4 regions of the Rhizobium sp. CIAT894 genome follow, and region 3 is predicted to be linked to each of the others. Evidence: predicted binding sites of a transcription regulator. Region 3 holds the regulator's gene; each other region holds the start of a gene.

Region 1 (5,639 bases), 1.9 Mb from region 3:
CATTCCCGTCATAGTCCCAAACGATTGGAGTTCGCCGATGCGCGAAGCGATGCAACTCGTCCCTATGGTCGTCGAACAATCCTCCAGAGGGGAGCGATCTTTCGATATCTATTCCCGTCTGCTTAGAGAGAGGATCATCTTCCTCAACGGCGAGGTAAACGACACCGTCTCGGCGCTCGTCTGTGCGCAATTGCTGTTTCTTGAAGCCGAAAATCCCAGGAAGCCGATCCATCTTTATATCAATTCGCCAGGTGGTGTGGTGACCAGCGGTCTCGCGATGTACGATACGATGCGCTACATCCGCGCGCCGGTGCATACGCTGTGCATGGGAACCGCCCGTTCGATGGGCTCGTTCCTGTTGATGTCAGGCCAGCCGGGTGAGCGTACAGCGCTTCCCAATGCCAGCATCCATATTCACCAGCCATTGGGCGGTTTCCAGGGGCAGGCATCGGACATGTTCATCCATGCGGAAGAAATGAGACGGACGAAGCACCGTATGACACGGCTCTACGCAGAGCATTGCGGGCGGACCTACGAGGATTTCGAGCGTGCGATGGACCGCGACCGTTTCATGACAGCGGAAGAGGCAGTGGAATGGGGCCTTATCGACCGCATCCTGCAGGTTCGGGAAGGCCCGACCGAGCAATGACTTGCCGCCGGTTTCACCTGCTGTGCAGATGCACATCTGCGACCCAAAATCTATGACAGGCAGTCTTGGAATTTTCGCAATGTTGAAATTGTGCGCCTGTCGGCCGGCTCGGTTCAAAGCCTGATCACGGTCCCCCGGTCTTCGGCGTGATCGTCACGTCGGCGCCATAGGCATCGCGCAGTTCACCTTCCTGTCCGGGCTGCCGGTCGGCGGCCTGGTGGAGCAGGATCGACTCGTATCCTTGCAGGCGCGTTCCCTCGATCAGCGTGATATCGGCATTTCCAGGGTTGTCGGAGCGCTCGAACCATTCGACGGGGCGGTGCAGAAAATTCATTTCGACCGCCCGGTTGGTAACGCCATGGCCGACGATGACGACGTTGTGGTCGCCGTTCTCGGCGTCGCGCATTACTGTCTGAAGGAACAGCCGCACCCGCTGGGCTACATCCGCACGGCTTTCGCCATCCGGCGGCCGCGCATAGAACTTGCCGCTGTTGTTGCGCAGCCTCGCCCATTTTTCGAATTCCTCGGGGAATTTCTGCTTCTGCTCGGCATGGTCGTAGATTTCGGTGAAGAGACCGAAATCCTGCTCGCGCAACAGATAGTCCTCCCTGATATCGCCGACGGAGCTTTCCGGCAGGGCTGAGAGCAGCGCATCCTTGCTCTGGCGCGTGCGCAGGAATGGCGAATACCAGATGTGGAGCGGGGAAATTTGGCTCGGCAATCCCTTCAAGTAGGAGGCAATGACGCTACCTGCCTCGACCGCCTGGCGATAGCCCCATTGCGTCAGCGGCACGTTGTGATCGCCGAATTGGCGATAGGCCTGTTCGTTGATGTTGCCGAGGGATTCGCCGTGGCGAACGAGAAAGAGACGCATCAGCCATCCCGCATTGTCGGATATGGAATCGTCGCCATCATGAACGCGCCGGGTCCACAGGGCAACACTGCCGGCGAAAAGGGAGAGGGGCGAAGCACTTGGTCTCCGCTCGCTCCCAATCGCCGTGGCCCGTCGATCTTGCAACCTCCATCGTCACGGCAAGCGCCGACATAATCATCCTGAACCGCTCGACGGTGTCTTCATCCATTTTCATTCTCCCGAGGCTTAAACACTCGGGAGGATTCGGTTCCAAAAGTGAGAAGCGTCTTCGGGAAGATCAGCGGCCCTGGAAGATCTTGACGAGCTTTGGCGTAAACCGGTGGGCCTTGATGTCGAGGAGATCCTGGTAAGTGGCGCGACCGGAGATTGCAGCCGCCAGATATCGCTGGCAGGCGACCCTCGGAGCGTCCTTGTCCGAAACGTTTGTCACGATCCCCGCGGTACGACGCTGATTTGCGTCGAAATCCTTTGAACACTCTTTGACGAACTCATTTCTCGCTCTCGCGCTGCCTTCCAGCAGCGTGACGGTCGCATCATATTGCTGCTGCGTCGGTGCACAGCCTGCAAGCAGTGCAATAGAAATCATCATTGTCGCGGTGCGGGCGCGCATCATCAATCCCCTGGGGTTATGCCTTGATCGGCAATTGCTGTTAATTTGATTCTCGGTATGCGGGAAAGATCTCGAACCTCGCGGCCAAAAAATAAGATGTTCCGATTCCCGGGTGTTGGTATTGCGAGCTTCGGGGCCGGACGGGATCGACATTGCCATCTGGACCGAAAGAGCGGGTTTACAGGGCTTTTCCCCAGCCTGTCATCTTCCTGAAACACGAGTCTGGTTTTGGAAGGCTAGATGAAAGATGGGGCATGAGTGGCAGCTCGTGATAGACATGATGGAACCCAGACATTTCCGCACGCTCTTCATTTCCGATGTCCATCTCGGCTCGAAGGCCGCGAAGGCGGATTTCCTCTTGGATTTCCTGCGCTACCATGAGGCCGATACGATCGTCCTCGTCGGCGACATCGTCGACGGCTGGCGCCTGAAGCGCAGTTGGTACTGGCCGCAGGTCTGCAACGACGTCGTCCAGAAGCTGCTGCGCAAGGCGCGCAAAGGCACACGCGTCGTCTATATCCCCGGCAATCACGACGAATTCCTGCGCGACTTCCCGGGCATGCATTTCGGCGGTATCGAGGTCGTCGAGCGCATGATGCATGATGGCGCCGACGGCAAGAAATACCTGATCCTGCACGGCGACGAGTTCGACGTCGTCGTCCGCAATGCCCGGCTGCTCGCCTATCTCGGCGACTGGGCCTACGATACGGCGATCCGTATCAACCTCCTGCTGGCGGCCGTGCGCCGCCGCCTCGGCATGCCCTACTGGTCGTTCTCGGCCTGGGCGAAGCTCCAGGTCAAGCATGCCGTCAACTTCATCGGGGAGTTCGAGCGCGTCGTGACGGAGGAAGCCCGTAAAAGCGGTGCCGACGGCGTGATCTGCGGACACATCCATCATGCCATCATCCAGGATATGGACGGTATCCGCTACATCAATACCGGCGATTGGGTGGAAAGCTGCACGGCGGTCGCCGAGCATGAGGACGGCACCTTCGAACTGATCACCTGGCGGGCGCTCGCCAGCGCTGTGCCGGCCGTTGCCGCCGTCGAGCGAGAAGACGCGGAGTTCGCACCCCAAGCTGCCTGATTTTAGTGTCGGCGCCTCGGCGCCCGCGCTCTCAGGAATTTAGCCGTTACCTTCAGGTGACAGGCCCTATTTATTTTCTAAAACGTTTCAGTAGGGCTATTTCTCGCAATAGTCGCCTCCAGGGTGCCGTGTTAGGACAAGGTCAGTTTCCTTCAGGTCCCCCGATGATTCCCGCTCAACATTCTCCGACAGGTGAGGGAGCGCCGCCGCGCTTCCGGCTGCTCAGCGCGCTTTCTTATTGCGCGCCGCTGCTCGTCAACGGCATCGTTCTGCCGTTCTTTCCCGTCTGGCTCGCAACCCACAGTTTCAGCGACCACGAGATCGGCATTATCCTTGCCATACCGATGGTGGTTCGCGTGCTGGTGGCGCCTATCGTTGCCATGATCGCCGACCGTTTGAAGGAACGCGCCGACGTGCTGCTCTGGTCGGGTGGCCTGTCGCTGCTGACGGCGATCGCGCTCTTCTGGACGACGACTTTCTGGCCAGTGACGATCGTCTATGCGCTGCAGGGCGCCACCTTTGCTCCCTATGTGCCGGTCGTCGAATCGATCGTCATCTCGGGCGTGCGCCGCTGGGGGCTCGATTACGGGTCGATGCGCGTGTGGGGCTCGATCGCCTTCATCGTCTCGACGCTGGTCGGCGGCCAGCTGGTCAGCCGGTGGGGCGGCGAGATGGTGCTTAACGTCATGGTGTTCGGCTTTATCATGACCGTGGTCATGGCGATCTTCTGTCCGCGCATCGGCCCGACGCGGCGCCGTGGCCTGCCGCTCGACATTCCGGCCGCCACCGGCAGCGGCCTGCGTGAACCGCACCTGCTGCTGCTTCTGATCGGCGTTGCCATCCAGCAGTCGAGCCATGCGGTGCTCAATGCGTTTTCGTCGATCTACTGGCACCATCTCGGTCTATCGGGCACAGAGGTCGGCCTGCTCTGGAGTGCCGGCGTCGCTTCGGAGGTGACTGTGTTCTTTCTGTCGAAGCGTCTCAGCCGGCGCTTCAACGCCTGGACGCTGATCCGCTTCGGCTGCACCGTCAGCGTCTGCCGCTGGATCCTTTTTCCGATGAATACCGGCTTTGCCGGTTTCCTGCTGCTGCAATGTTTTCACGGCTTTACCTATGCTTTCGTGCATACCGGGGTGCAGCGGCGGATCGTGGCAACGGTGCAGGAGACGCAGGAATCCTCGGCGCAGGGCGCCTATTTCTTCTATGTCGGCATGGCGATGGCGCTGATGACCCTGGCGTCGGGTTATCTCTATGCCTGGCTCGGCGTCGTCAGCTATTACATCATGGCGCTGGTCGCGTTTACCGGCCTCGGCCTTGTCATCTCAGCCTATTACCTTCAGCCCCAGAGCGCGCTTTCCGGCGGAAAGACCAGGGAAGCAGCGTAGCGCAGGCCGGGTTCGCGGTCGCGGGCAAGCAGCAGCGGGCCGTCGAGATCGACAAAATCGGCATTCTGGGCGAGCAGTACGGCGGGCGCCATGGCAAGCGAGGTGCCGACCATGCAGCCGATCATGATGGAAAAGCCGAGCCGTTCGGCCTCGGCCTTCATCACCAGCGCCTCCGTCAGGCCACCGGTCTTGTCGAGCTTGATGTTGATCGCGTCGTAACGGTCGGCAAGGCTTGCGAGATCGCCGGTATGGTGGACGCTTTCGTCGGCGCAGACGAGCAGCGGCCGGTGGATTTCGGCGAGCAGCGCATCGCGGCCGGCCGGCAACGGCTGCTCGACAAGAGCCACGCCTGCTTGGGCGGCGATATGAAGATGGCGTTCCAGCACCGCTTCCGGCCAGCCTTCATTGGCATCGAGGATGATGGCGGCATCGGGTGCGGCGGCGCGAACGGCGCGGATACGGCTTTCATCGTCGCCGGTTCCGACCTTGACCTTGAGCAGCGCGCGGCCGGCATGTTCGCGCGCCTGGGCGGCCATCACCTCCGGTTCGCCAAGCGAGATGGTGTAAGCGGTGGTGAGCGGCTTCAGTTCGGCAAGGCCGAGACGAGCCGCGACGCTTTCACCGGTGCGTTTCGCTTCCAGGTCCCAGAGGGCGCAATCGACGGCGTTGCGGGCAGCGCCCGGCGGCATCGCCGAGAGCAGGTCGCGGCGCGAGATGCCGGCCTCGATCAGCGGGCGGGCGGCCTCGATCTGGGCGAAAACGCTCTCCATGGTCTCGCCATAACGGCGATAGGGCACGCATTCGCCACGCCCAGACGCCCCGTCTTCGGCGAGCGTGCAGCTGATCACTTCGGCCTCGGTCTTTGCGCCGCGCGAGATGGTGAAGGTCCCGGCAATCGGAAAGGAATTCATCTGGATATCAAGGGTGCGCGGCATTATTGCTGTCCTGCGAGCATGGAAATTGCAGCTTGCTTCTGTATATTGACGCGCCGGTCGTCGAACGGTCGTTCGCGATTCGGCAATGTCGCTGCAAGC
Region 2 (5,639 bases), 1.1 Mb from region 3:
ACATCGCGAGCGAGTTGCCGCAGGGCCTGCTCGGCCCCTATTTCAACGACGAGTTCGGCGATACTTTCATCACGCTGCATTCGATCAGCGGCGACGGTTATTCCTATCCGGAACTGAAGAAATTCGCCATTCAGGCGCGCGACATGCTGCTGACGACGCCGGGCGTCGAGAAGGCCGTCATCATCGGCGACCAGCCCGAGAAGATCTATATCGACGTTTCGTCCAAGGCGCTCGCCGAGCGCGGCCTGACCATCCCGGACCTGCAGAACGCCATCAAGGGGCAGAACAATATTGATCCGGCAGGTTCCGTCGATACCGGCCTGCGCTCGGTGCGTATTTCCGTCGAAGGCGACGTCAAGAAGGCGGCCGATATCCGCGAGCTCAGCCTTCGCGCCGGCGGCCAGGTGACGCGCCTCGGCGATATCGCCACCGTCAGTTCCGGGCTCGAAGATCCCTATCAGCGCAAGTACCGTTTCAATGGTCATGACAGCGTGCAAGTCGGCGTCGTCATGGCCAAGGGCTTCAACGTCACCGATGTCGGCAAGGGTGTGGAGGCGACCTATCAGCGCTTCGAGGAGGCTTTGCCTTACGGCGTCGCCGTCGATCAGATCGCCAACCAGCCCGACGTGGTGACGGATGCGGTCAGCGAATTCATGCATGCGCTCGGCGAAGCTCTTGTCATCGTGCTCGTCGTCTCGTTCCTGTCGATCGGCTGGCGCTCGGGCCTCGTCATCGCCATCGCCATTCCGCTGGTGCTCGCCGCCACCTTTGCGCTGATGTACGAACTCGGCATCGACCTGCAGCGCATCTCGCTCGGCGCGCTGATCATCGCGCTCGGCCTGCTCGTCGACGATGCGATGATCGTCGTCGAGATGATGGAGCGGAAGCTGGAAGAGGGGCTGGTCAAGATCGAGGCAGCGAGCTTTGCCTATTCCTCGACCGCCTTCCCGATGCTGACCGGCACGCTGATCACCACGGCCGGCTTCATTCCGGTCGGTTTTGCCGCATCAACGGCCGGCGAATATGTCCGTTCGCTGTTCTACGTCGTCGGCATCGCACTGGTGACCTCGTGGTTCGTCGCGGTCTATTTCACGCCCTGGCTCGGCTACATGATCCTCAAGCAGCGCCATCACGCCGGCGAGCATCACGACGCCTTCGACACCGGCTTCTATCGGCGGCTGCGCGGCACGGTCGGCTGGGCGGTTCGCCATCGGGTGATCGTGCTGCTCTTGACGCTCGGCACCTTCGTCACCAGCCTCTGGGCTTTCCAGTTCATTCCGCAGAATTTCTTCCCGCAATCGTCGCGGCCGGAAATCCTCGTCGATCTCTGGCTGCCCGAGGGTACCAGCATCAAGGAGGTCGAGGTGCAGGCAAAGGCGCTTGAAGCGAAGATGATGGATGATCCCGACAAGCGGTTCATCGCCACCTATATCGGCGAAGGCGCGCCGCGCTTCTTCCTGCCGCTCGACCAGCAGCTGCGTAACCCGAACTTCGCCCAGCTTCTCGTCATGGCCAAGGACGAGCCGTCGCGCGAGCGGCTGATCGTCAAGCTGCGCACCATCCTTGCGGAAGATTTCCCATCGATCCGCGGCAAGGTCGACCGGCTCTTCCTCGGCCCGCCCACAGGCTGGCCGGTGCAGATGCGTATCATGGGGCCTGATCGTCAGGAAGTGCGAGCGATCGCCGACCAGGTAAAGGCGCGCTTCGAGGCCAATCCGATGCTCGGCGCCATTCACGACGACTGGCTGGAACCGGTGCCGGCGATGAAGCTGGTGATCGACCAAGACCGTGCCCGGGCGCTCGGCGTCACCTCGCAGCGCGTGCGCCAGATGCTGCAGACCGCCATGTCCGGTGCGCCGCTCGACGATTTCCGCGACGGCGAGGAGACGGTCTCGATCGTCGCCCGCGAGCCGGATGCCAGCCGCTCGCTGCTGTCGGCGGTCAATTCGGTCTATGTGCCGACGGATTTCGGCGGTTTCGTGCCGGTCTCGCAGCTTGCCAAGGTCGTGCCTGTGATGGAGCAGGGCATCGAATGGCGGCGCGATCGCCTGCCGACGATCACGGTGCGCGCGACGCTGCCGGATGGTGTGCAGCCGAACGACGTCGTCATGAAGATGTATGCCGACATGAAGGACCTGCGCGACAGCCTGCCGGCCGGCTATAATGTCGAGATACAGGGCGGCGCCGAGGATGCGGCGGAAAGCCAGATGTCGATCGCCGCCAAGGCGCCGATCATGCTCGCCGTCATCATCGTGCTGCTGATGGTGCAGCTGCAGCATTTCGGCAAGGCGATGCTGGTGCTCGCCACCGGGCCGCTCGGCATCATCGGTGCGGCTGCCGCCTTGCTGATCAGCGGCGCGCCCTTCGGCTTCGTGGCGATCCTCGGCGTCATCGCGCTGCTCGGCATCATCATGCGCAATTCGATCATCCTGGTCGATCAGATCGACCAGGATATCAAGGCCGGCATGCACCGGCAGGAGGCGATCGTCGGTGCTGCCGTGCGGCGTTTCCGGCCGATCATGCTGACGGCGCTGACGGCTGTGCTGGCGCTGATCCCGATCTCGCGCGGCGTCTTCTGGGGTCCGCTCGCCTACGCGATGATGGGCGGCATCCTGGTTGCGACAGTGCTTACCATTCTGGTTCTGCCCGCCGGTTACGCCCTTTTCTTCGGCCGCGAGCCGAAGGCGAAGGACGAGCCAGGCCGGGATGCCGACGCCATCCAGGAAGAGGCGGATGACAGACATCCGCCGGCGTTGGCAGCCGAGTGAAGGCGGCGCGGCGAAAGCCGCGCCGTTTTCCTTCGCGAGGCGCACGCCCGTCAAAGCGTGCATTTGGGGCGGTTCGCGAAAACGCGAACTGCCCCAACTCGTTATTCCATCGTCATTCCAGGAAGCCGCGCTGCCCCGCTCCGCTTAGAATTCGAACGGCCGATTCCATTGCCGACTTAAAAAAGTTAAGCTTGCAAAAGCTTGCCGGGAGACCAGCCGCGATCTCGGCGATGCATTGCCGCCAGTCAGTTTGCGGTGGAGGCACGACCATGGCCGACTACCATCTGGAAGCAAGCTGGAGCCCGGTCGAGGGCAGTCCGGGACGGTTGATCCTGACGCTCTTCAATCTTTCACCCGAGCCGCTTTCCGGGTTTTCGCTCGCCTATACGTCGTCGACGCGGGTTGCCGACAAATATGTTTGCCACGGCGCCAGCCTGACGCGGCAGGTTGCGAATTTCCACGAATTCCAGCCGCCCGAGAGGCTGAGCATTGCCCCCGGCGGGCACTGGCGGTTCACCGTCGAGGGGCTGGCCGACGAACCCAAACATCGGACCGACGGCATCCGGTCGGCCCATCTGAGGCTCGGTGATGGCCGTCGCGTCGCGATAGGTTTCGGCGATCTCATGCTCGAAGGCCGGGATGGCGGTGTGGCGCCGCCGCTTCTGCCGCCAGGGCGGATCGAGGAGCCCTATGCGCTGCTGCCCTGGCCGCTGTCGCTCGGTCTGAAAGCAGGAAATTTGCCGATCGTCCTCTATCCCGTTGAAAGAACCCGGCCCGATGCGATCAAGGCGCTCTCTCTGGTTCTTGCGCTTTACCAGCGGCTCTATCCGGCCGATGGCGTGCCATTCTCGCTGTCTGTCGTCAAAGGCGGGCGGGCCATTCGTTTCGTCACCGAATCGTCGATCGCCGCTTTCGCTTACGAACTGCGTTTCTCTGCCCATGAGGTCGTGCTTTCGAGTGCGGATGCAGCCGGGCGGCAATACGGGCTGATCAGCCTGGCGCAATTGCTGCACGGCGCCCGCGCCGATCGCGAGCGCTTCCAATTTCCCAATTTCGGCACGATCGCCGACCAGCCGCGCCATGAGTGGCGCGGCTGCCATCTCGATGTGTCGGGGCGCTTCTATCCGGCGGCGGACGTCATGCGGCTGATCGATATCCTCGCCTGGAACAAGCTCAATATCTTTCACTGGCACCTGACCGACGATGAAGCCTGGCGGCTGGAGATCAAGGCCTATCCCCAACTGACGGAAACCGGTGCACAGCACGGCCCGGACGGAGTGCTTATGCCGGAACTCGGCGATGGGCCGGAAGCGCCCGCCGGCCACTACACGCAGGGTGACGTCAGGCGCATTGTTGCGCATGCTGGCTCGCTTGGTGTCGAGGTGGTGCCGGAAATCGATCTTCCCGGTCATAGCGCCGCGGCGCTGTCAGCGCTGCCCGATCTCATCGACCGGCAGGAGCCGCCGGGCAGTTATCGCTCGCCGCAGGGCTATGCCAACAACGCGCTCAATCCGGCGGTCGAATTTACCTATGAATTCCTCGGCAAGGTGTTCGACGAAATGGTGGCGCTGTTTCCCGGCGCTTATGTCCATATCGGCGGCGACGAGGTGGCGCATGGAGCCTGGCTTTCCTCGCCGGCCTGCAAGGCGCTGATGAAGCGGGAAAAACTTGCCGGCACCGACGAGCTGCAATCTTATTTCCTGAAGCGCATCAAGACCATGCTGTCGGAACGCGGCAGGAAGCTCGCCGGCTGGAACCAGGTTTCGCATGGCGGCGGCGTCGACCGCGTCGACACGCTGCTGATGGCCTGGGAAAGGCCCGAACTCGGCAGCGAGCTGGCGCAGGAAGGCTACGACGTGGTGATGACGCCGGGGCAGGCCTATTATCTCGACATGGCGCAGGCGGAAGCCTGGGCCGAGCCCGGCGCAAGCTGGGCGGGTTTTACGCCGCCCGAGCGCGCCTATGCTTACGAGGCCGAGTTGCCGGAGGCGCTGAAGGGGAAGATGCGTGGCATCCAGGCCTGTATCTGGAGCGGCAACATCGCCTCGCGCACTCAATTCAACCGGTTAGTCTTCCCGCGCCTTCCGGCCATCGCCGAAGCGGCGTGGACGCCTTTGGCGCGCAAGGACTGGGATCGGTTCGCAGCGATCGTGCGGATGTGGCCGATGCTTTAGGACGCGGTCGCTTCGGCGTTCAACCCCAGCAGGGCTGCGCCGATCAGGCCGGGTTCGATGCGGCATTGGCTGGGCACCACCAGCGGGCGGTCGAACTTGCGCAGGATGCGGGCGCGCACCGCTTGGTCGAGTTCGGCAAGCAGCGGTTCGACATTGGAAAGCCCGCCGCCGACCGGCACGATGGTCGCGCCTGTGATGTTGATCGTCAGCGCCAAGGGCGAGGCGACGAGATCGACATAGACGTCGATGGTGCGCGTCGCCTTCTCCTCTCCATGCCGCCACTGGCCGATGATCTCCTCGCTGGAAAGGTCGAGATCGTGCAGCGTCCGGTGCAGCCGCTCCAGGCCGCGGGCGCCGCCGATCGTGTCGACGCAGCCCTTCTGGCCGCAGCCGCAGGCATAGGCAGGGATGGCCACAGGCGGATTGCCGGCTGCGGATGCGATGATCGGGCCATGACCCCATTCGCCGGCAAAGCCGCCGGCCTCGTTGACGAGGCGTCCGTCGGCAACCAGGCCGCCGCCGACGCCGGTGCCGAGGATGGCACCGAAGACGATGCGGTGGCCGCGGCCGGCGCCGAGACCAGCTTCGGCCATGGCGAAACAGTCGGCGTCGTTGGCGATCAGCACGGGCAAGCCGAGCTCAGCTTCGAGATCGGCCGCGAGTGTGCGGTCGTGGATGCAGGGAATATTGGCGCAGA
Region 3 (5,639 bases):
ATAAGATGATCGGCCAGGATGTCTCGGTTTACTACGGCGAGAAGCGCGCGCTTTTCGATGTGAACCTGAACATCCGCGAAAACACCGTAACCGCGCTGATCGGCCCGTCGGGCTGCGGCAAGTCGACCTTCCTGCGGAGCCTGAACCGCATGAACGACACGATCGACGGCTGCCGCGTCGCCGGCAAGATCACCCTCGACGGCGACGATATCTATGATCCCGATATCGACGTCGTCGAACTGCGCGCCCGCGTCGGCATGGTCTTCCAGAAGCCGAACCCGTTCCCGAAGACGATCTACGAAAACGTCTCCTACGGCCCGCGCATCCATGGCCTTGCCAAGTCGAAGGCCGATCTCGACCAGATCGTCGAGACCAGCCTGCAGCGCGCCGGCCTCTGGAACGAGGTCAAGGACCGCGTGCACGAATCCGGCACCGGCCTGTCGGGCGGCCAGCAGCAGCGTCTCTGCATTGCGCGCGCCGTCGCCGTCAGCCCCGAAGTCATCCTGATGGACGAGCCCTGCTCGGCGCTTGACCCGATCGCCACCGCCAAGGTCGAGGAGCTGATCCACGAGCTGCGCGAGAATTACACGATCGTCATCGTCACCCACTCCATGCAGCAGGCCGCGCGCGTCTCGCAGCGCACCGCCATGTTCCACCTCGGCAATCTCGTCGAGGAGAACGACACCGACAAGATGTTCACCAATCCCGACGACCCGCGCACCCAGGACTACATCATGGGCCGCTTCGGCTGATTTTGGCGACAGCAAGCCTTCCCTTTATTCGAGGATAAAGCCCCATGGCATCGACACATATTTATTCTGCCTATGATGATGATCTGAAGTTCCTGTCCCGGCGGATTTCCGAAATGGGCGGCCTGGCCGAGCAGATGGTCGCCGAATCCGTCCGGGCGCTGGTCAACGGCGATACGGCGCTCGCCCAGAAGGTCATCTCCGACGACGTGATCCTCGATCACGCCGAGCGTGAAATCGGCGACAAGGCGATCGTCACCATCGCTCGCCGTCAGCCGATGGCCGCCGACCTGCGCGAAATCATGGGTTCGATCCGCATCGCCGCCGATCTCGAACGCGTCGGCGACCTCGGCAAGAACACCGCCAAGCGCGTCATCGCCGTGCAGAGCACCGGCGTTCCCCGCAAGCTCGCCCGCGGCCTCGAGCATCTGTCCGAGCTGGCGCTCGTCCAGCTCAAGGAAGTGCTCGACGTCTACACGACGCGCGCCGCCGACAAGGCGAGTGCGATCCGCGAGCGCGACAACGAGATCGACGCGATGTACACCTCGCTGTTCCGCGAGCTCTTGACCTACATGATGGAAGATCCGCGCAACATCACCAGTTGCACGCATCTTCTCTTCTGCGCCAAGAACATCGAGCGCATCGGCGATCACGCCACCAACATTGCCGAGACCATCTATTACATGGCGACCGGCGCGCAGCCGGAAGGCGATCGTCCGAAGGACGACAGCGCCAACACCGTCGGCGCGGTCACGGAATAACCGCCTAAACCAGACGATTGCGTGCGCGCCCATGTGGGGCGCGCAAAGAGGTCGCAGCCAATTTTTGTGAATTTGCGCAGGATGCATTGCTTAAATCACCCCCGGTTTAAGGATCATGCGCGAGGAGACCGACACGCATGATCCCGAGAGTTGCAGTTGTTGAAGACGAAGAGGCCCTGAGCGTGCTTCTTCGCTACAATCTCGAAGCCGAAGGCTTCGAGGTCGATACCATCCTTCGTGGCGACGAAGCCGAAATGCGGCTTCAGGAGCGCACGCCCGATCTTCTCATCCTCGATTGGATGCTGCCCGGCGTCTCCGGCATCGAGCTCTGCCGGCGCCTGCGCATGCGGCCGGAAACCGAGCGCCTGCCGATCATCATGCTGACGGCGCGCGGCGAAGAGAGCGAACGTGTCCGCGGACTGTCGACGGGGGCCGACGATTACGTCGTCAAGCCCTTCTCGACCCCGGAACTCGTTGCCCGCGTCAAGGCGATGCTGCGCCGCGCCCGCCCCGAGGTGCTGTCGACGGTGCTGAAATGCGGCGATATCGAACTCGACCGCGAAACCCACCGCGTCCATCGCAAGAGCCGCGAAGTCCGCCTCGGCCCGACCGAATTCCGCCTGCTGGAATTCCTGATGTCGTCGCCGGGCCGGGTCTTCTCCCGCTCACAGCTTCTCGACGGCGTCTGGGGTCACGACATCTATGTCGACGAACGCACCGTCGACGTCCATGTCGGCCGCCTGCGCAAGGCGCTGAATTTCTCCAACATGCAGGATGTCATCCGCACCGTCCGCGGCGCCGGTTATTCGATGGAAGCCTGAGGGGTTTCAGCGGAAGTTCGGGGGCGGTTTGGGTCGCTTTACAGAGCTGGCTCCTGCAGCTCATAGGAGCTGTTTCTGCAGGCCTCGCTGTTCCTGCCGCCCTGCTTCCCCCACCCTCCGTCGTCCTCGGGCTTGACCCGAGGACCCATGGCCGCGAGCGCTGCGTTGGCTTTCACACTGACAAAGGGGGCCGTAGCCGAACAAATTCAAGCGCAGTGCTAGCGGCATGGATACTCGGGTCAAGCCCGAGTATGACGGAGAGTGGGGGGCGAGATGGGCAAGAAGCGAGACGTCCGGAAGAATTTCAGCAAATGAGCCAGCGGTTTTGCGTGGTGATCGCGTAAAGTAAAAGGCGGCAATAAAATCAGCGCGTAGTTCGCTATTTGTGGCGGAGTCTCCCCACCCTCCGTCGTCCTCGGGCTTGACCCGAGGACCCATGCGGCAAGCACTGTGTTCGTAAAAAGCGACCACAAGATAGAGCTCATCTCACTTGGAGTTCCAGCCAAAACCCCGAAGCGTTCGCGTCACCCACGCACAAAAAAACGGGCCGCGCGGCCCGTTTTTGCATGTCGACAATGTCTTACCTGCTCAGCCGACCCGCGCTGCTGCCCGGCGGCGTTCGTTGACCGGCTGGTAGGCGAGCTTCTGGTGATAGCTGCAATAGGGCGAATTGTCGGGGGATTCGCAGCCGCAGAAGTGGAAGTCATCCTTCAGCGGATCGCCGACCGGCCACTTGCAGGTGCGTTCGGTCAGTTCCGTCAGGCCGAGGCGGCGCGAGATCGGCACGACCACGTTGCCCTTCGGCACATATTCCATTTCCTCGACCGTTTCGATCTCGATCTCTTCCTTCAGCATCGTCGCGCCCTGCTGGCGGGTAACGGTGCGGGTGGTGGTGGTGGTGATGCGAGAGGCGTAGTTCGGTGCGCGCGGCGCCGATGTGGTGCGCTTCGGCGTTCGCGCGGCGGTGTTCGTGCCGCCGGCCTTGGCGCGGCCCGGAAGGCTCAGCCGGTGCACCTTGCCGATAACAGCGTTTCTGCTGACACCGCCAAGTTGTGCCGCGATCTGGCTCGCGCTCAGTCCTTCGGCCCAAAGTTTCTTGAGTTTCTCGACCCGCTCGTCTGTCCAGTTCATGCCCTGTCTCCACCTTTCGCGTTGGTGATGGCAGAATCCCTCACCGTTGTCCCGGAAGGCTCCGAAACAAGAAACGCCCGATCAATTTTGGTGACTAGTTCCGCCGCATGCAGTCTAGTAATTGAACTTTAACCTAGTGTGAGCCTGACTCCCTGACAAGAGTCGCGGGAATCCGGATGAATCGAATTCCGAGTTTTCCCCAACTTGCTGCCCCGGCGTGTCATTTCTGCAATAATGCCTGTTGAAGACTGAAAATGCTGCTGTACACCCTTGCTGCATGCGCTAAGGGCGCAGTTTTGTTGACATTGCAGCGCGAAAAGGAAATAGTGCCAGTCGCCGCCGCAAGGCGGCATTTTTGATTTTTCGGGCCTGGTTTTCTTAGCCGGAGTCCGGTGATTGACAACGCTGATCGGGAGACCGCGCCATGGCTGAAGCCGCGCCGCTTTATGACACCTATTCTCGTGCCCCGCTGCGGTTCGAGCGAGGCGAGGGCGTGTGGCTGATTACCGAGAGCGGCGAACGATATCTCGATTTCGGCGCCGGCGTCGCCGTCACCTCGGTCGGCCACGGCAATCCGCATGTCGTGGGCGCATTGAAGGAGCAGGCCGACAAGGTCTGGCACCTCTCCAACATCTATGAGATCCCCGGCCAGGAGCGCCTGGCAAAGAGGCTGACGGACGCCACCTTCGCCGACAAGGTGTTCTTCACCAATTCGGGCGCCGAGGCGCTCGAATGCGCGATCAAGACGGCGCGCCGCTATCAGTTTTCCAAGGGCCATCCCGAGCGCTTCCATATCATCACCTTCGAAGGCGCCTTCCATGGCCGGACACTGGCGACGATCGCTGCCGGCGGCCAGGAGAAATATCTCGAAGGTTTCGGCCCCAAGGCGCCGGGTTTCGATCAGGTGGCTTTCGGCGATATCGAAGCGGTGCGCGCCGCCATCACGGATGCGACGGCGGCCATCCTCGTCGAGCCGGTGCAGGGCGAGGGCGGCGTGCGCCCCGCCACCCCCGGGTTCATGAAGGCGCTGCGCCAGATCTGCGACGAACACGGCCTGCTGCTGATCCTCGACGAAGTCCAGACCGGCGTCGGCCGCACCGGCAAGCTGTTCGCCCATGAATGGTCGGGCATCACCCCCGACATCATGGCTGTCGCCAAGGGCATCGGCGGCGGCTTCCCGCTCGGCGCCTGCCTTGCCACGGCGGAAGCCGCCTCCGGCATGAAGGCCGGCACGCATGGTTCGACCTATGGCGGCAATCCGCTGGCCATGGCCGTCGGCAGCGCCGTGCTCGACGTCATTCTGGCCGACGGCTTCCTCCAGCAGGTGCGCGACGTCGCGTTGGTCTTCCGCCAGGGGCTGGCGTCACTGAAGGATCGTTATCCCGATGTGATCGAAGATATCAGGGGCGAGGGGCTGCTGCTCGGCGTCAAGGCCGCCATTCCCTCGGCCGAACTGCTGCAGGCGATCCGCGCCGCCCATCTGCTCGGCGTGCCCGCCGGCGACAACGTCATCCGCCTTCTTCCGCCGCTCGTCGTCACCGCCGAGGAAGCTCGCGAGGGCCTCGCCCGCCTCGAGCGCGCTGCCGAAAGCATCCGCGCCGCCAAGATCAAGAAGACGGCTTGAAGGGATTGCGCCTTCGGGCGCACGACAGGTTAACAACATGGCTCCTAAACATTTCCTCGATCTTTCGGCGGTCACCTCAGCCGACCTCAGAACCATCATGAACGATGCGCTCGCCCGCAAGCAGGCCTTCAAGGCCGGCACCGGCGACAAGCCGCTCGCCGGCAAGATGCTGGCGATGATCTTCGAAAAGCCGTCGACGCGCACCCGCGTCTCCTTCGATGTCGGCATGCGCCAGCTCGGCGGCGAAACGCTGTTCCTGTCCGGCACCGAGATGCAGCTCGGCCGCGCCGAGACGATCGGCGACACCGCCAAGGTGCTGTCGCGTTATGTCGATGCGATCATGATCCGCACCACCGAGCATTCGCGCCTGCTGGAGCTTGCCGAGCATGCGACGGTGCCGGTGATCAATGCGCTGACGGATGACACCCACCCCTGCCAGATCATGGCCGATATCATGACCTTCGAAGAGCATCGCGGGTCGATCAAGGGCAAGACCATCGCCTGGACCGGCGACGGCAACAATGTGCTGCATTCGCTGGTCGAAGGCGCCGCC
Region 4 (5,639 bases), 850 kb from region 3:
CCGAAACGGGTCGGCAGGTGGACGGTGCTGTAGCGCCCGCTCTGTCCATTGACCTGGCTTTCGACCGAGGGTGTCGCCGATACCAGAATGACGGGAAAATCGCCGATGCGGCCGCGCACCACGGCCATATCGCGCGCATTATAGAAGACGCGATCCTCCTGCTTGTAGGCAGGATCGTGCTCCTCGTCGACGATGATCAGACCAAGATCCTCAAAGGGCAGGAAGAGCGCCGAGCGGGCGCCGGCCACGACGCGCACCTCGCCGGTCACCGCCTGGCGCCAGACCTTTTCGCGCATGCGCGGCGCCAGATCGGAATGCCATTCGGCCGGCTTTGCCCCGAAGCGATCCTGGAAGCGCTCCATGAAACTGGCCGTCAGCGCGATCTCCGGCAGCAGAATCAGCACCTGCCTGCCGCGTTTCAGCGTCTCGGCAATCGCCTCGAAATAAACCTCGGTCTTGCCGGAGCCGGTCACCCCGTCGATCAGCGACACCGAAAACTCGCCCTTGCGGATGTCGGACACGATCTCTTCGGCCGCCGCCCTCTGCGGCCCTTCGAGCCGTGCGGCGGCGAAATCCGGATCGGGCATCGCCACCACCGGCGGCGGCGGCAGGAATATCGTTTCGAAAATGCCGAGCGTAATCAGCCCGTCGACGACGCTGGTCGAAACCCCTGCCGCATGCGCCAGGCCGCTGCGCGTCCAGGAAAGCCCGTCGGAGGCCGTATCGAGCACCCGGGCGCGCGCCGGCGTCATCCGCTCCGGTTCGCCGCCGACGAATTTCAACCCCTCCACCATCGGCTCCGGCTCGAAGGCATTCGGCGCCCTCAGCGCCATGCGCGCGACGAGGCCGGGCGGCGAGAGCGTATAGGTCGCGACCCAATCGATGAAATCGCGCATCTCCCGGGAGAGCGGCGGGCAGTCGAAGACATGGCTGATCGGCCGCAGTTTCTTCGGATCGACACCGTCCTCGCCGCCGTCCCAGACGACGCCGATCACCTGCCGCGGCCCGAGCGGCACCTGCACGACCGAGCCGGGCTCGACCGCCATGCCATCCGGCACCGAATAGGAATAGGGTTTGGGCGCCGGCATCGGCACCAGCACGGGAACCGTTCGGTTCGCGGGCGGTGCTTCGAAAAGCGCGCCAAAGAGATCGGACGAATCTGTGCTCATCGGGCGAGACCATGCCCGCAAATCGATGCAATTGGAACCGCAAAGACGGGGCGGCGTCTCTTGCATCCCTGATCGCCTGCAGCCCGAACGAAAAGGTTGCCGGGCAAGCGATTGGCTGCATAGATTGCCGGACGATCTTGTTCGAAATGCCGAAGCGCTGTTCTTCGGCCGCTGAATTGGAGAGCACCAATGGCCAGACTGACCGAAGATGCCAAGGGCGTCTATGTGATCGCCGTAACCCCGTTCACCGATGACGGCGCACTCGATCTCGGCAGCATCGACAGCATGGTCGATTTCTACGAGGGCGCCGGCGTCACCGGGCTGACGGTGCTTGGCCAACTGGGCGAGGCCCCGAAGCTGACCGCCGAGGAATCGCGGACCGTGGTCGAGCGTGTGCTGAAGCGCCTCGACGGACGGCTGCCTGTCGTGGTCGGCGTCTCGGCGCCGGGACTTGCCCCGATGCGCGAACTTTCCGAAGCCGCCATGGCAGCGGGTGCTGCCGGCGTCATGGTTGCGCCACCCTGGACCGTCAAGACCGACGACCAGGCCTTCGCCTTCTACCAGTCGGTCGGCGAAACCCTGGGTGAAACGCCCTTCGTGCTGCAGGATTATCCGCTCACCACCAATGTGACAATCGCGCCCAAGGTAATCGAGCGCATCGTCAACGAGGTGCCGAACTGCGTCATGCTCAAGCACGAGGATTGGCCGGGCCTTGCGAAGATATCGGCGCTTCGCGCCGCCAGCGACAAGGGCGGCATGCGGCGCATCTCCATCCTTTGCGGCAATGGCGGGCTTTTCCTCCCCGAAGAGATGGGCCGCGGCGCAGATGGCGCCATGACCGGATTCTGTTATCCCGAGATGATGGTCGGCGTCGTCGAGGCCTATGCGGCCGGACATCCCGATCGCGCCCATGCGATCTTCGACGCCTATCTGCCGCTCGCCCGCTATGAACAGCAGCAGGGCGTCGGCCTTGCCTGCCGCAAATATGTGCTTGCCAAGCGCGGCGTGATCAAATCCGCCATCCTGCGCAAACCGGGCGCCAGGCTCTCGGCACTCGATATTGCCGATATCGAGCGGTTGCTGGCACGCCAGGCCATCCGCCTCCGGGAGATCGGAGCGTAAATCTCGACGCCGCCTGCAGATTGCCATCCATCACCGGCGCGAATCCCTGACCGCTGGATCGTCGCGCTCACCCGGGCCATGCAAATCGAGACGATGTGTGTGGCCATCCCGCCCGGTGGCCTGAAATCCGAGCGACTCCCAGAATTTCGCCGCACCGGTATTTCCCGCATGAACGGTGACGATGCTGGAGCACGATCGCGCATGGTCGAGCAGCGCCAGTGCCAACATCCGGCCGATGCCGCGCCCGCGCATTGCGGGACGAATGTAGAAACGTCGCATCCGCAACGCGCCCGGCATGGCGGCTTCAATGGTCATGCCTCCAACGCCGGCAAACGCCCGATCGACATAGGCGCCCAGCAACCTTTCGCCGTCACGCTCGAACCTGACGGCACCAGCCGACCAGTCATCGATCAGCCGGGCGATATGGAAATATCCTTCCCGCCGGGCCTCGCCTTCGAGGTCTGCGATCTCATCCGGCAATCGATCGCGGATCATGCGGATATCGGTCGTCATGGCAGTGCCGATCGATTTAAATGGCAGGAACCGGAAGCTCGCGAGGGATCGCCGCAGCCGGCGGGCCGACCGGCGCAAAGGTCGCGTCGCCATCGGCTGCCATATCATGCACCGTATGTTTCTCCAGCGCCTTCGTCACCTCGTTAAGGTCGCCATCCAGATGTTCGGCAGGAATGAGATTGCCGATCACGAAATCGAAGCGGTCGCCGCGTTTGTTCAACAGTTCGTGAAACACCGTCATGTCGCGAAGTTCCGTCGACCATTTCGCCAGCCAGTAGAACAGGCCGGAATTGCGCGCCGTCATGTGGACGGGAAGGATCGGCAGATTATATTTGCGCGCCAGCCCGACGGCCGAAGTCTTCCATGGGCGTTCGTTCAGCCGGCCATTCGCCCAGTAAGCGATGCGGCCGGAGGGAAAGAGCACCGTCGCCTTGCCTTCCCGCACCGCGTGGTTGGTCAATTGCAGCGTCTCGCGCGCCTTCAGCTTGCTCTTATGCTCCTCCCGCCATTCGACGGGGATGATCACCTCAGCAAAGCGTGGATTGACGCGGATCGCATCGCGATTGGCGAAGAACATCATATCCGGCCGGCGTGCCTTCAGGAGATCGAACACGGCAACGCCGTCGGCAATGCCCGTGGGATGATTGCTGACGAGGATAAAGCCGCCGCTACTCGGAATGCGTTCGCCATTGGTGATGCCGATATCGAGTTTCAGCACGCCGCTCAGATATTCGAACGACTGGAAACCCGGCATTTTGGCAACCGCATTGGCGAATTCGATCGCCTTGTTGTAGCGCAGCAGCGTGTAGAGGAACGGTCGCATGACCGGCCAGAGCGGATGTTTCACGATCCTCTGGCCGCGTTCGGCAATCAGCGTGTCGACGATATGACCGGGCTTTCCCTGTGAAACGAGAGCGATCGCTTCCGCGAGCTGTCCGAAAGCCGTCATGGAATCGCGCCGTGCCATGAAAGATCCTGTCTATGGGGTATAAAGCTATCGCAGGAGAATATGATCCGGGGATGACAAAGGTTTGGCCGGCATTAGCAATTCCATAACCGTTCCTGCTTCAAATTGGCGGACTTGAAGGCAAATTCAAGGCCAGCGACGTGAACGAACTCTTGATCATCGCCGATCCCAGCCTGATGGCGGAACGGGCCGCATGGCTCGAAAATCTCGCCCGCGAACGTCGTCTTTCCGAGCATACGCTCGATGCCTATGAGCGCGACACCCGCCAGTTCCTGACCTTCCTGACCGGTCACCTCGCCGGCCCGACGACGCTTGGCGATATCAGGGAATTGCGCCCCGCCGATTTCCGCGCCTTCCTGGCGGCCCGGCGCAAGCAGGGCTCCGGCGCCCGCTCGCTTGGTCGCAATCTCGCCGGGCTGCGCTCGCTGCTGCGCCATCTGGAAAAGAAAGGCCTGGTCAATGCCGCCGGCGCCGGCGCGATCCGCTCGCCGAAACAGCCGAAATCGCTGCCCAAGCCACTGTCGGACACCCAGGCGATCACCGTCGTCAGCAACGAAGCCCAACTGCACGACGAACCCTGGATCGCCGCGCGCGACGCGGCCGTCATGACGCTGCTCTATGGCTGCGGCCTGCGTATCTCCGAGGCGCTGGATCTCGTTCCCGCCGATCTGCAAAAGGGTGCCACGACACTGCGCATCACCGGCAAGGGCAACAAGACGCGGCTGGTACCGCTGCTCTCCGTGGTTTTCGACGCGGTCGAGAAATATCGGACACTCTGCCCACACGATCTGGAGGCAGCAGAGCCGCTGTTTCGCGGTGCGCGCGGCGGCAAGCTGCAGCCGGCAATCATCCAGCGCGCCATGCAGAAACTGCGCAGCGCCTTCGGCCTGCCGGAGACCGCAACGCCCCATGCGCTTCGCCACTCCTTCGCCACCCACCTGCTTGCCGGCGGCGGCGATCTGCGCACCATCCAGGAACTGCTTGGACATGCCAGCCTTTCGACAACGCAGGTCTATACCGGGGTGGATGCCTCGCGGCTCCTGGAAGTGTATGATCGCGCCCATCCGCGCGCCTAAGCTTTCGTTAACGCATTCTCTTAAGGGAATATGCGCAAGCCGGGCGTAGAGCATGACACGCATAAGGCATGTGATCGGAAACACCATCATGACGATATCAATCGGCCGCCGGACGTCTTACCTTGCAGTGTCGGCCAATCTGCTTCTCTGGTTGATCGCAGCCTTTCATATACTGCTGCTCGCGGCCTTGTTTGTCGCCTTCCTCGTCGCAAGACCGGCAGCGGCCGAAGACGCGGCCTGCACCGGTCGCAACCTGATGGTCGAGCTGCAGCAGAACGATCCGGCCCGCTATGCCGAGGCGGTGAAGGAAGCCGAGGCAACGCCGAACGGCAAAGGCATTTTCTGGAAAATCGAAAAGCCCGGACTTGCACCCTCGTGGCTGCTCGGCAGCATGCATGTCACCGACCCGCGTGTGCTGGCCCTGCCGCCGCGCGCCCAGGCCGCCCACGACGCGGCGAATACGATCATCATCGAATCCGACGAGATTCTCGATGAGCGCAAAGCGACCGCCGCCCTGCTCGCTCGGCCGGAACTGACGATGTTCACCGACGGCACGACGATCGACAAGCTGCTTTCTCCCGAGGACTATAAGCGCCTCGAAGCAGGCCTCAAGCAGCGTGGCATCCCGCTCAGCGCCGTCTCCCGCATGCGGCCGTGGATGATCTCCAGCGCCGTTGCCCTGCCGGCCTGCGAGATCGCCCGCAAGGCCAAAGGCGTGCAGTTCCTCGACCAGAAGATCGCCACCGACGCCGTTGCTCAGGGCAAACAGGTCAAGGGGCTGGAAACGCTGGC

What was found. The regulator PhoB, encoded in region 3, activates phosphate uptake and scavenging genes when phosphate is short. The targets are predictions, from matches to a motif close to TGTCATNNANCTGTCAT.
Region 1: a site for PhoB is predicted at 2,333-2,349, ahead of RHEC894_RS11935 (UDP-2,3-diacylglucosamine diphosphatase). Genes of this name have one in related genera too.
Region 2: a site for PhoB is predicted at 2,868-2,884, ahead of RHEC894_RS19180 (family 20 glycosylhydrolase). Genes of this name have one in related genera too.
Region 4: a site for PhoB is predicted at 3,814-3,830, ahead of RHEC894_RS20310 (1-acyl-sn-glycerol-3-phosphate acyltransferase). Genes of this name have one in related genera too.

The regions. Positions count from the first base shown of each region.
Region 1 is NZ_CP020947.1:2,408,925-2,414,563, reverse strand. Features, by position in the region: gene RHEC894_RS11950 (ATP-dependent Clp protease proteolytic subunit) at 38-649, shown strand; gene RHEC894_RS11945 (phosphoglycerate mutase family protein) at 774-1,523, opposite strand; gene RHEC894_RS11940 (hypothetical protein) at 1,801-2,133, opposite strand; gene RHEC894_RS11935 (UDP-2,3-diacylglucosamine diphosphatase) at 2,381-3,220, shown strand; gene RHEC894_RS11930 (MFS transporter) at 3,385-4,605, shown strand; gene dgcA (N-acetyl-D-Glu racemase DgcA) at 4,557-5,540, opposite strand; gene RHEC894_RS11920 (MlaE family lipid ABC transporter permease subunit) at 5,626-5,639, shown strand, end outside.
Region 2 is NZ_CP020947.1:3,899,466-3,905,104, reverse strand. Features, by position in the region: gene RHEC894_RS19185 (efflux RND transporter permease subunit) at 1-2,768, shown strand, start outside; gene RHEC894_RS19180 (family 20 glycosylhydrolase) at 3,038-4,942, shown strand; gene RHEC894_RS19175 (ROK family protein) at 4,939-5,639, opposite strand, start outside.
Region 3 is NZ_CP020947.1:558,427-564,065, forward strand. Features, by position in the region: gene pstB (phosphate ABC transporter ATP-binding protein PstB) at 1-752, shown strand, start outside; gene phoU (phosphate signaling complex protein PhoU) at 797-1,510, shown strand; gene phoB (phosphate regulon transcriptional regulator PhoB) at 1,648-2,331, shown strand; gene RHEC894_RS02760 (GcrA family cell cycle regulator) at 2,920-3,462, opposite strand; gene RHEC894_RS02765 (aspartate aminotransferase family protein) at 3,887-5,086, shown strand; gene argF (ornithine carbamoyltransferase) at 5,124-5,639, shown strand, end outside.
Region 4 is NZ_CP020947.1:4,133,180-4,138,818, forward strand. Features, by position in the region: gene RHEC894_RS20295 (primosomal protein N') at 1-1,169, opposite strand, end outside; gene RHEC894_RS20300 (dihydrodipicolinate synthase family protein) at 1,359-2,291, shown strand; gene RHEC894_RS20305 (GNAT family N-acetyltransferase) at 2,322-2,804, opposite strand; gene RHEC894_RS20310 (1-acyl-sn-glycerol-3-phosphate acyltransferase) at 2,821-3,771, opposite strand; gene RHEC894_RS20315 (tyrosine recombinase XerC) at 3,912-4,847, shown strand; gene RHEC894_RS20320 (TraB/GumN family protein) at 4,936-5,639, shown strand, end outside.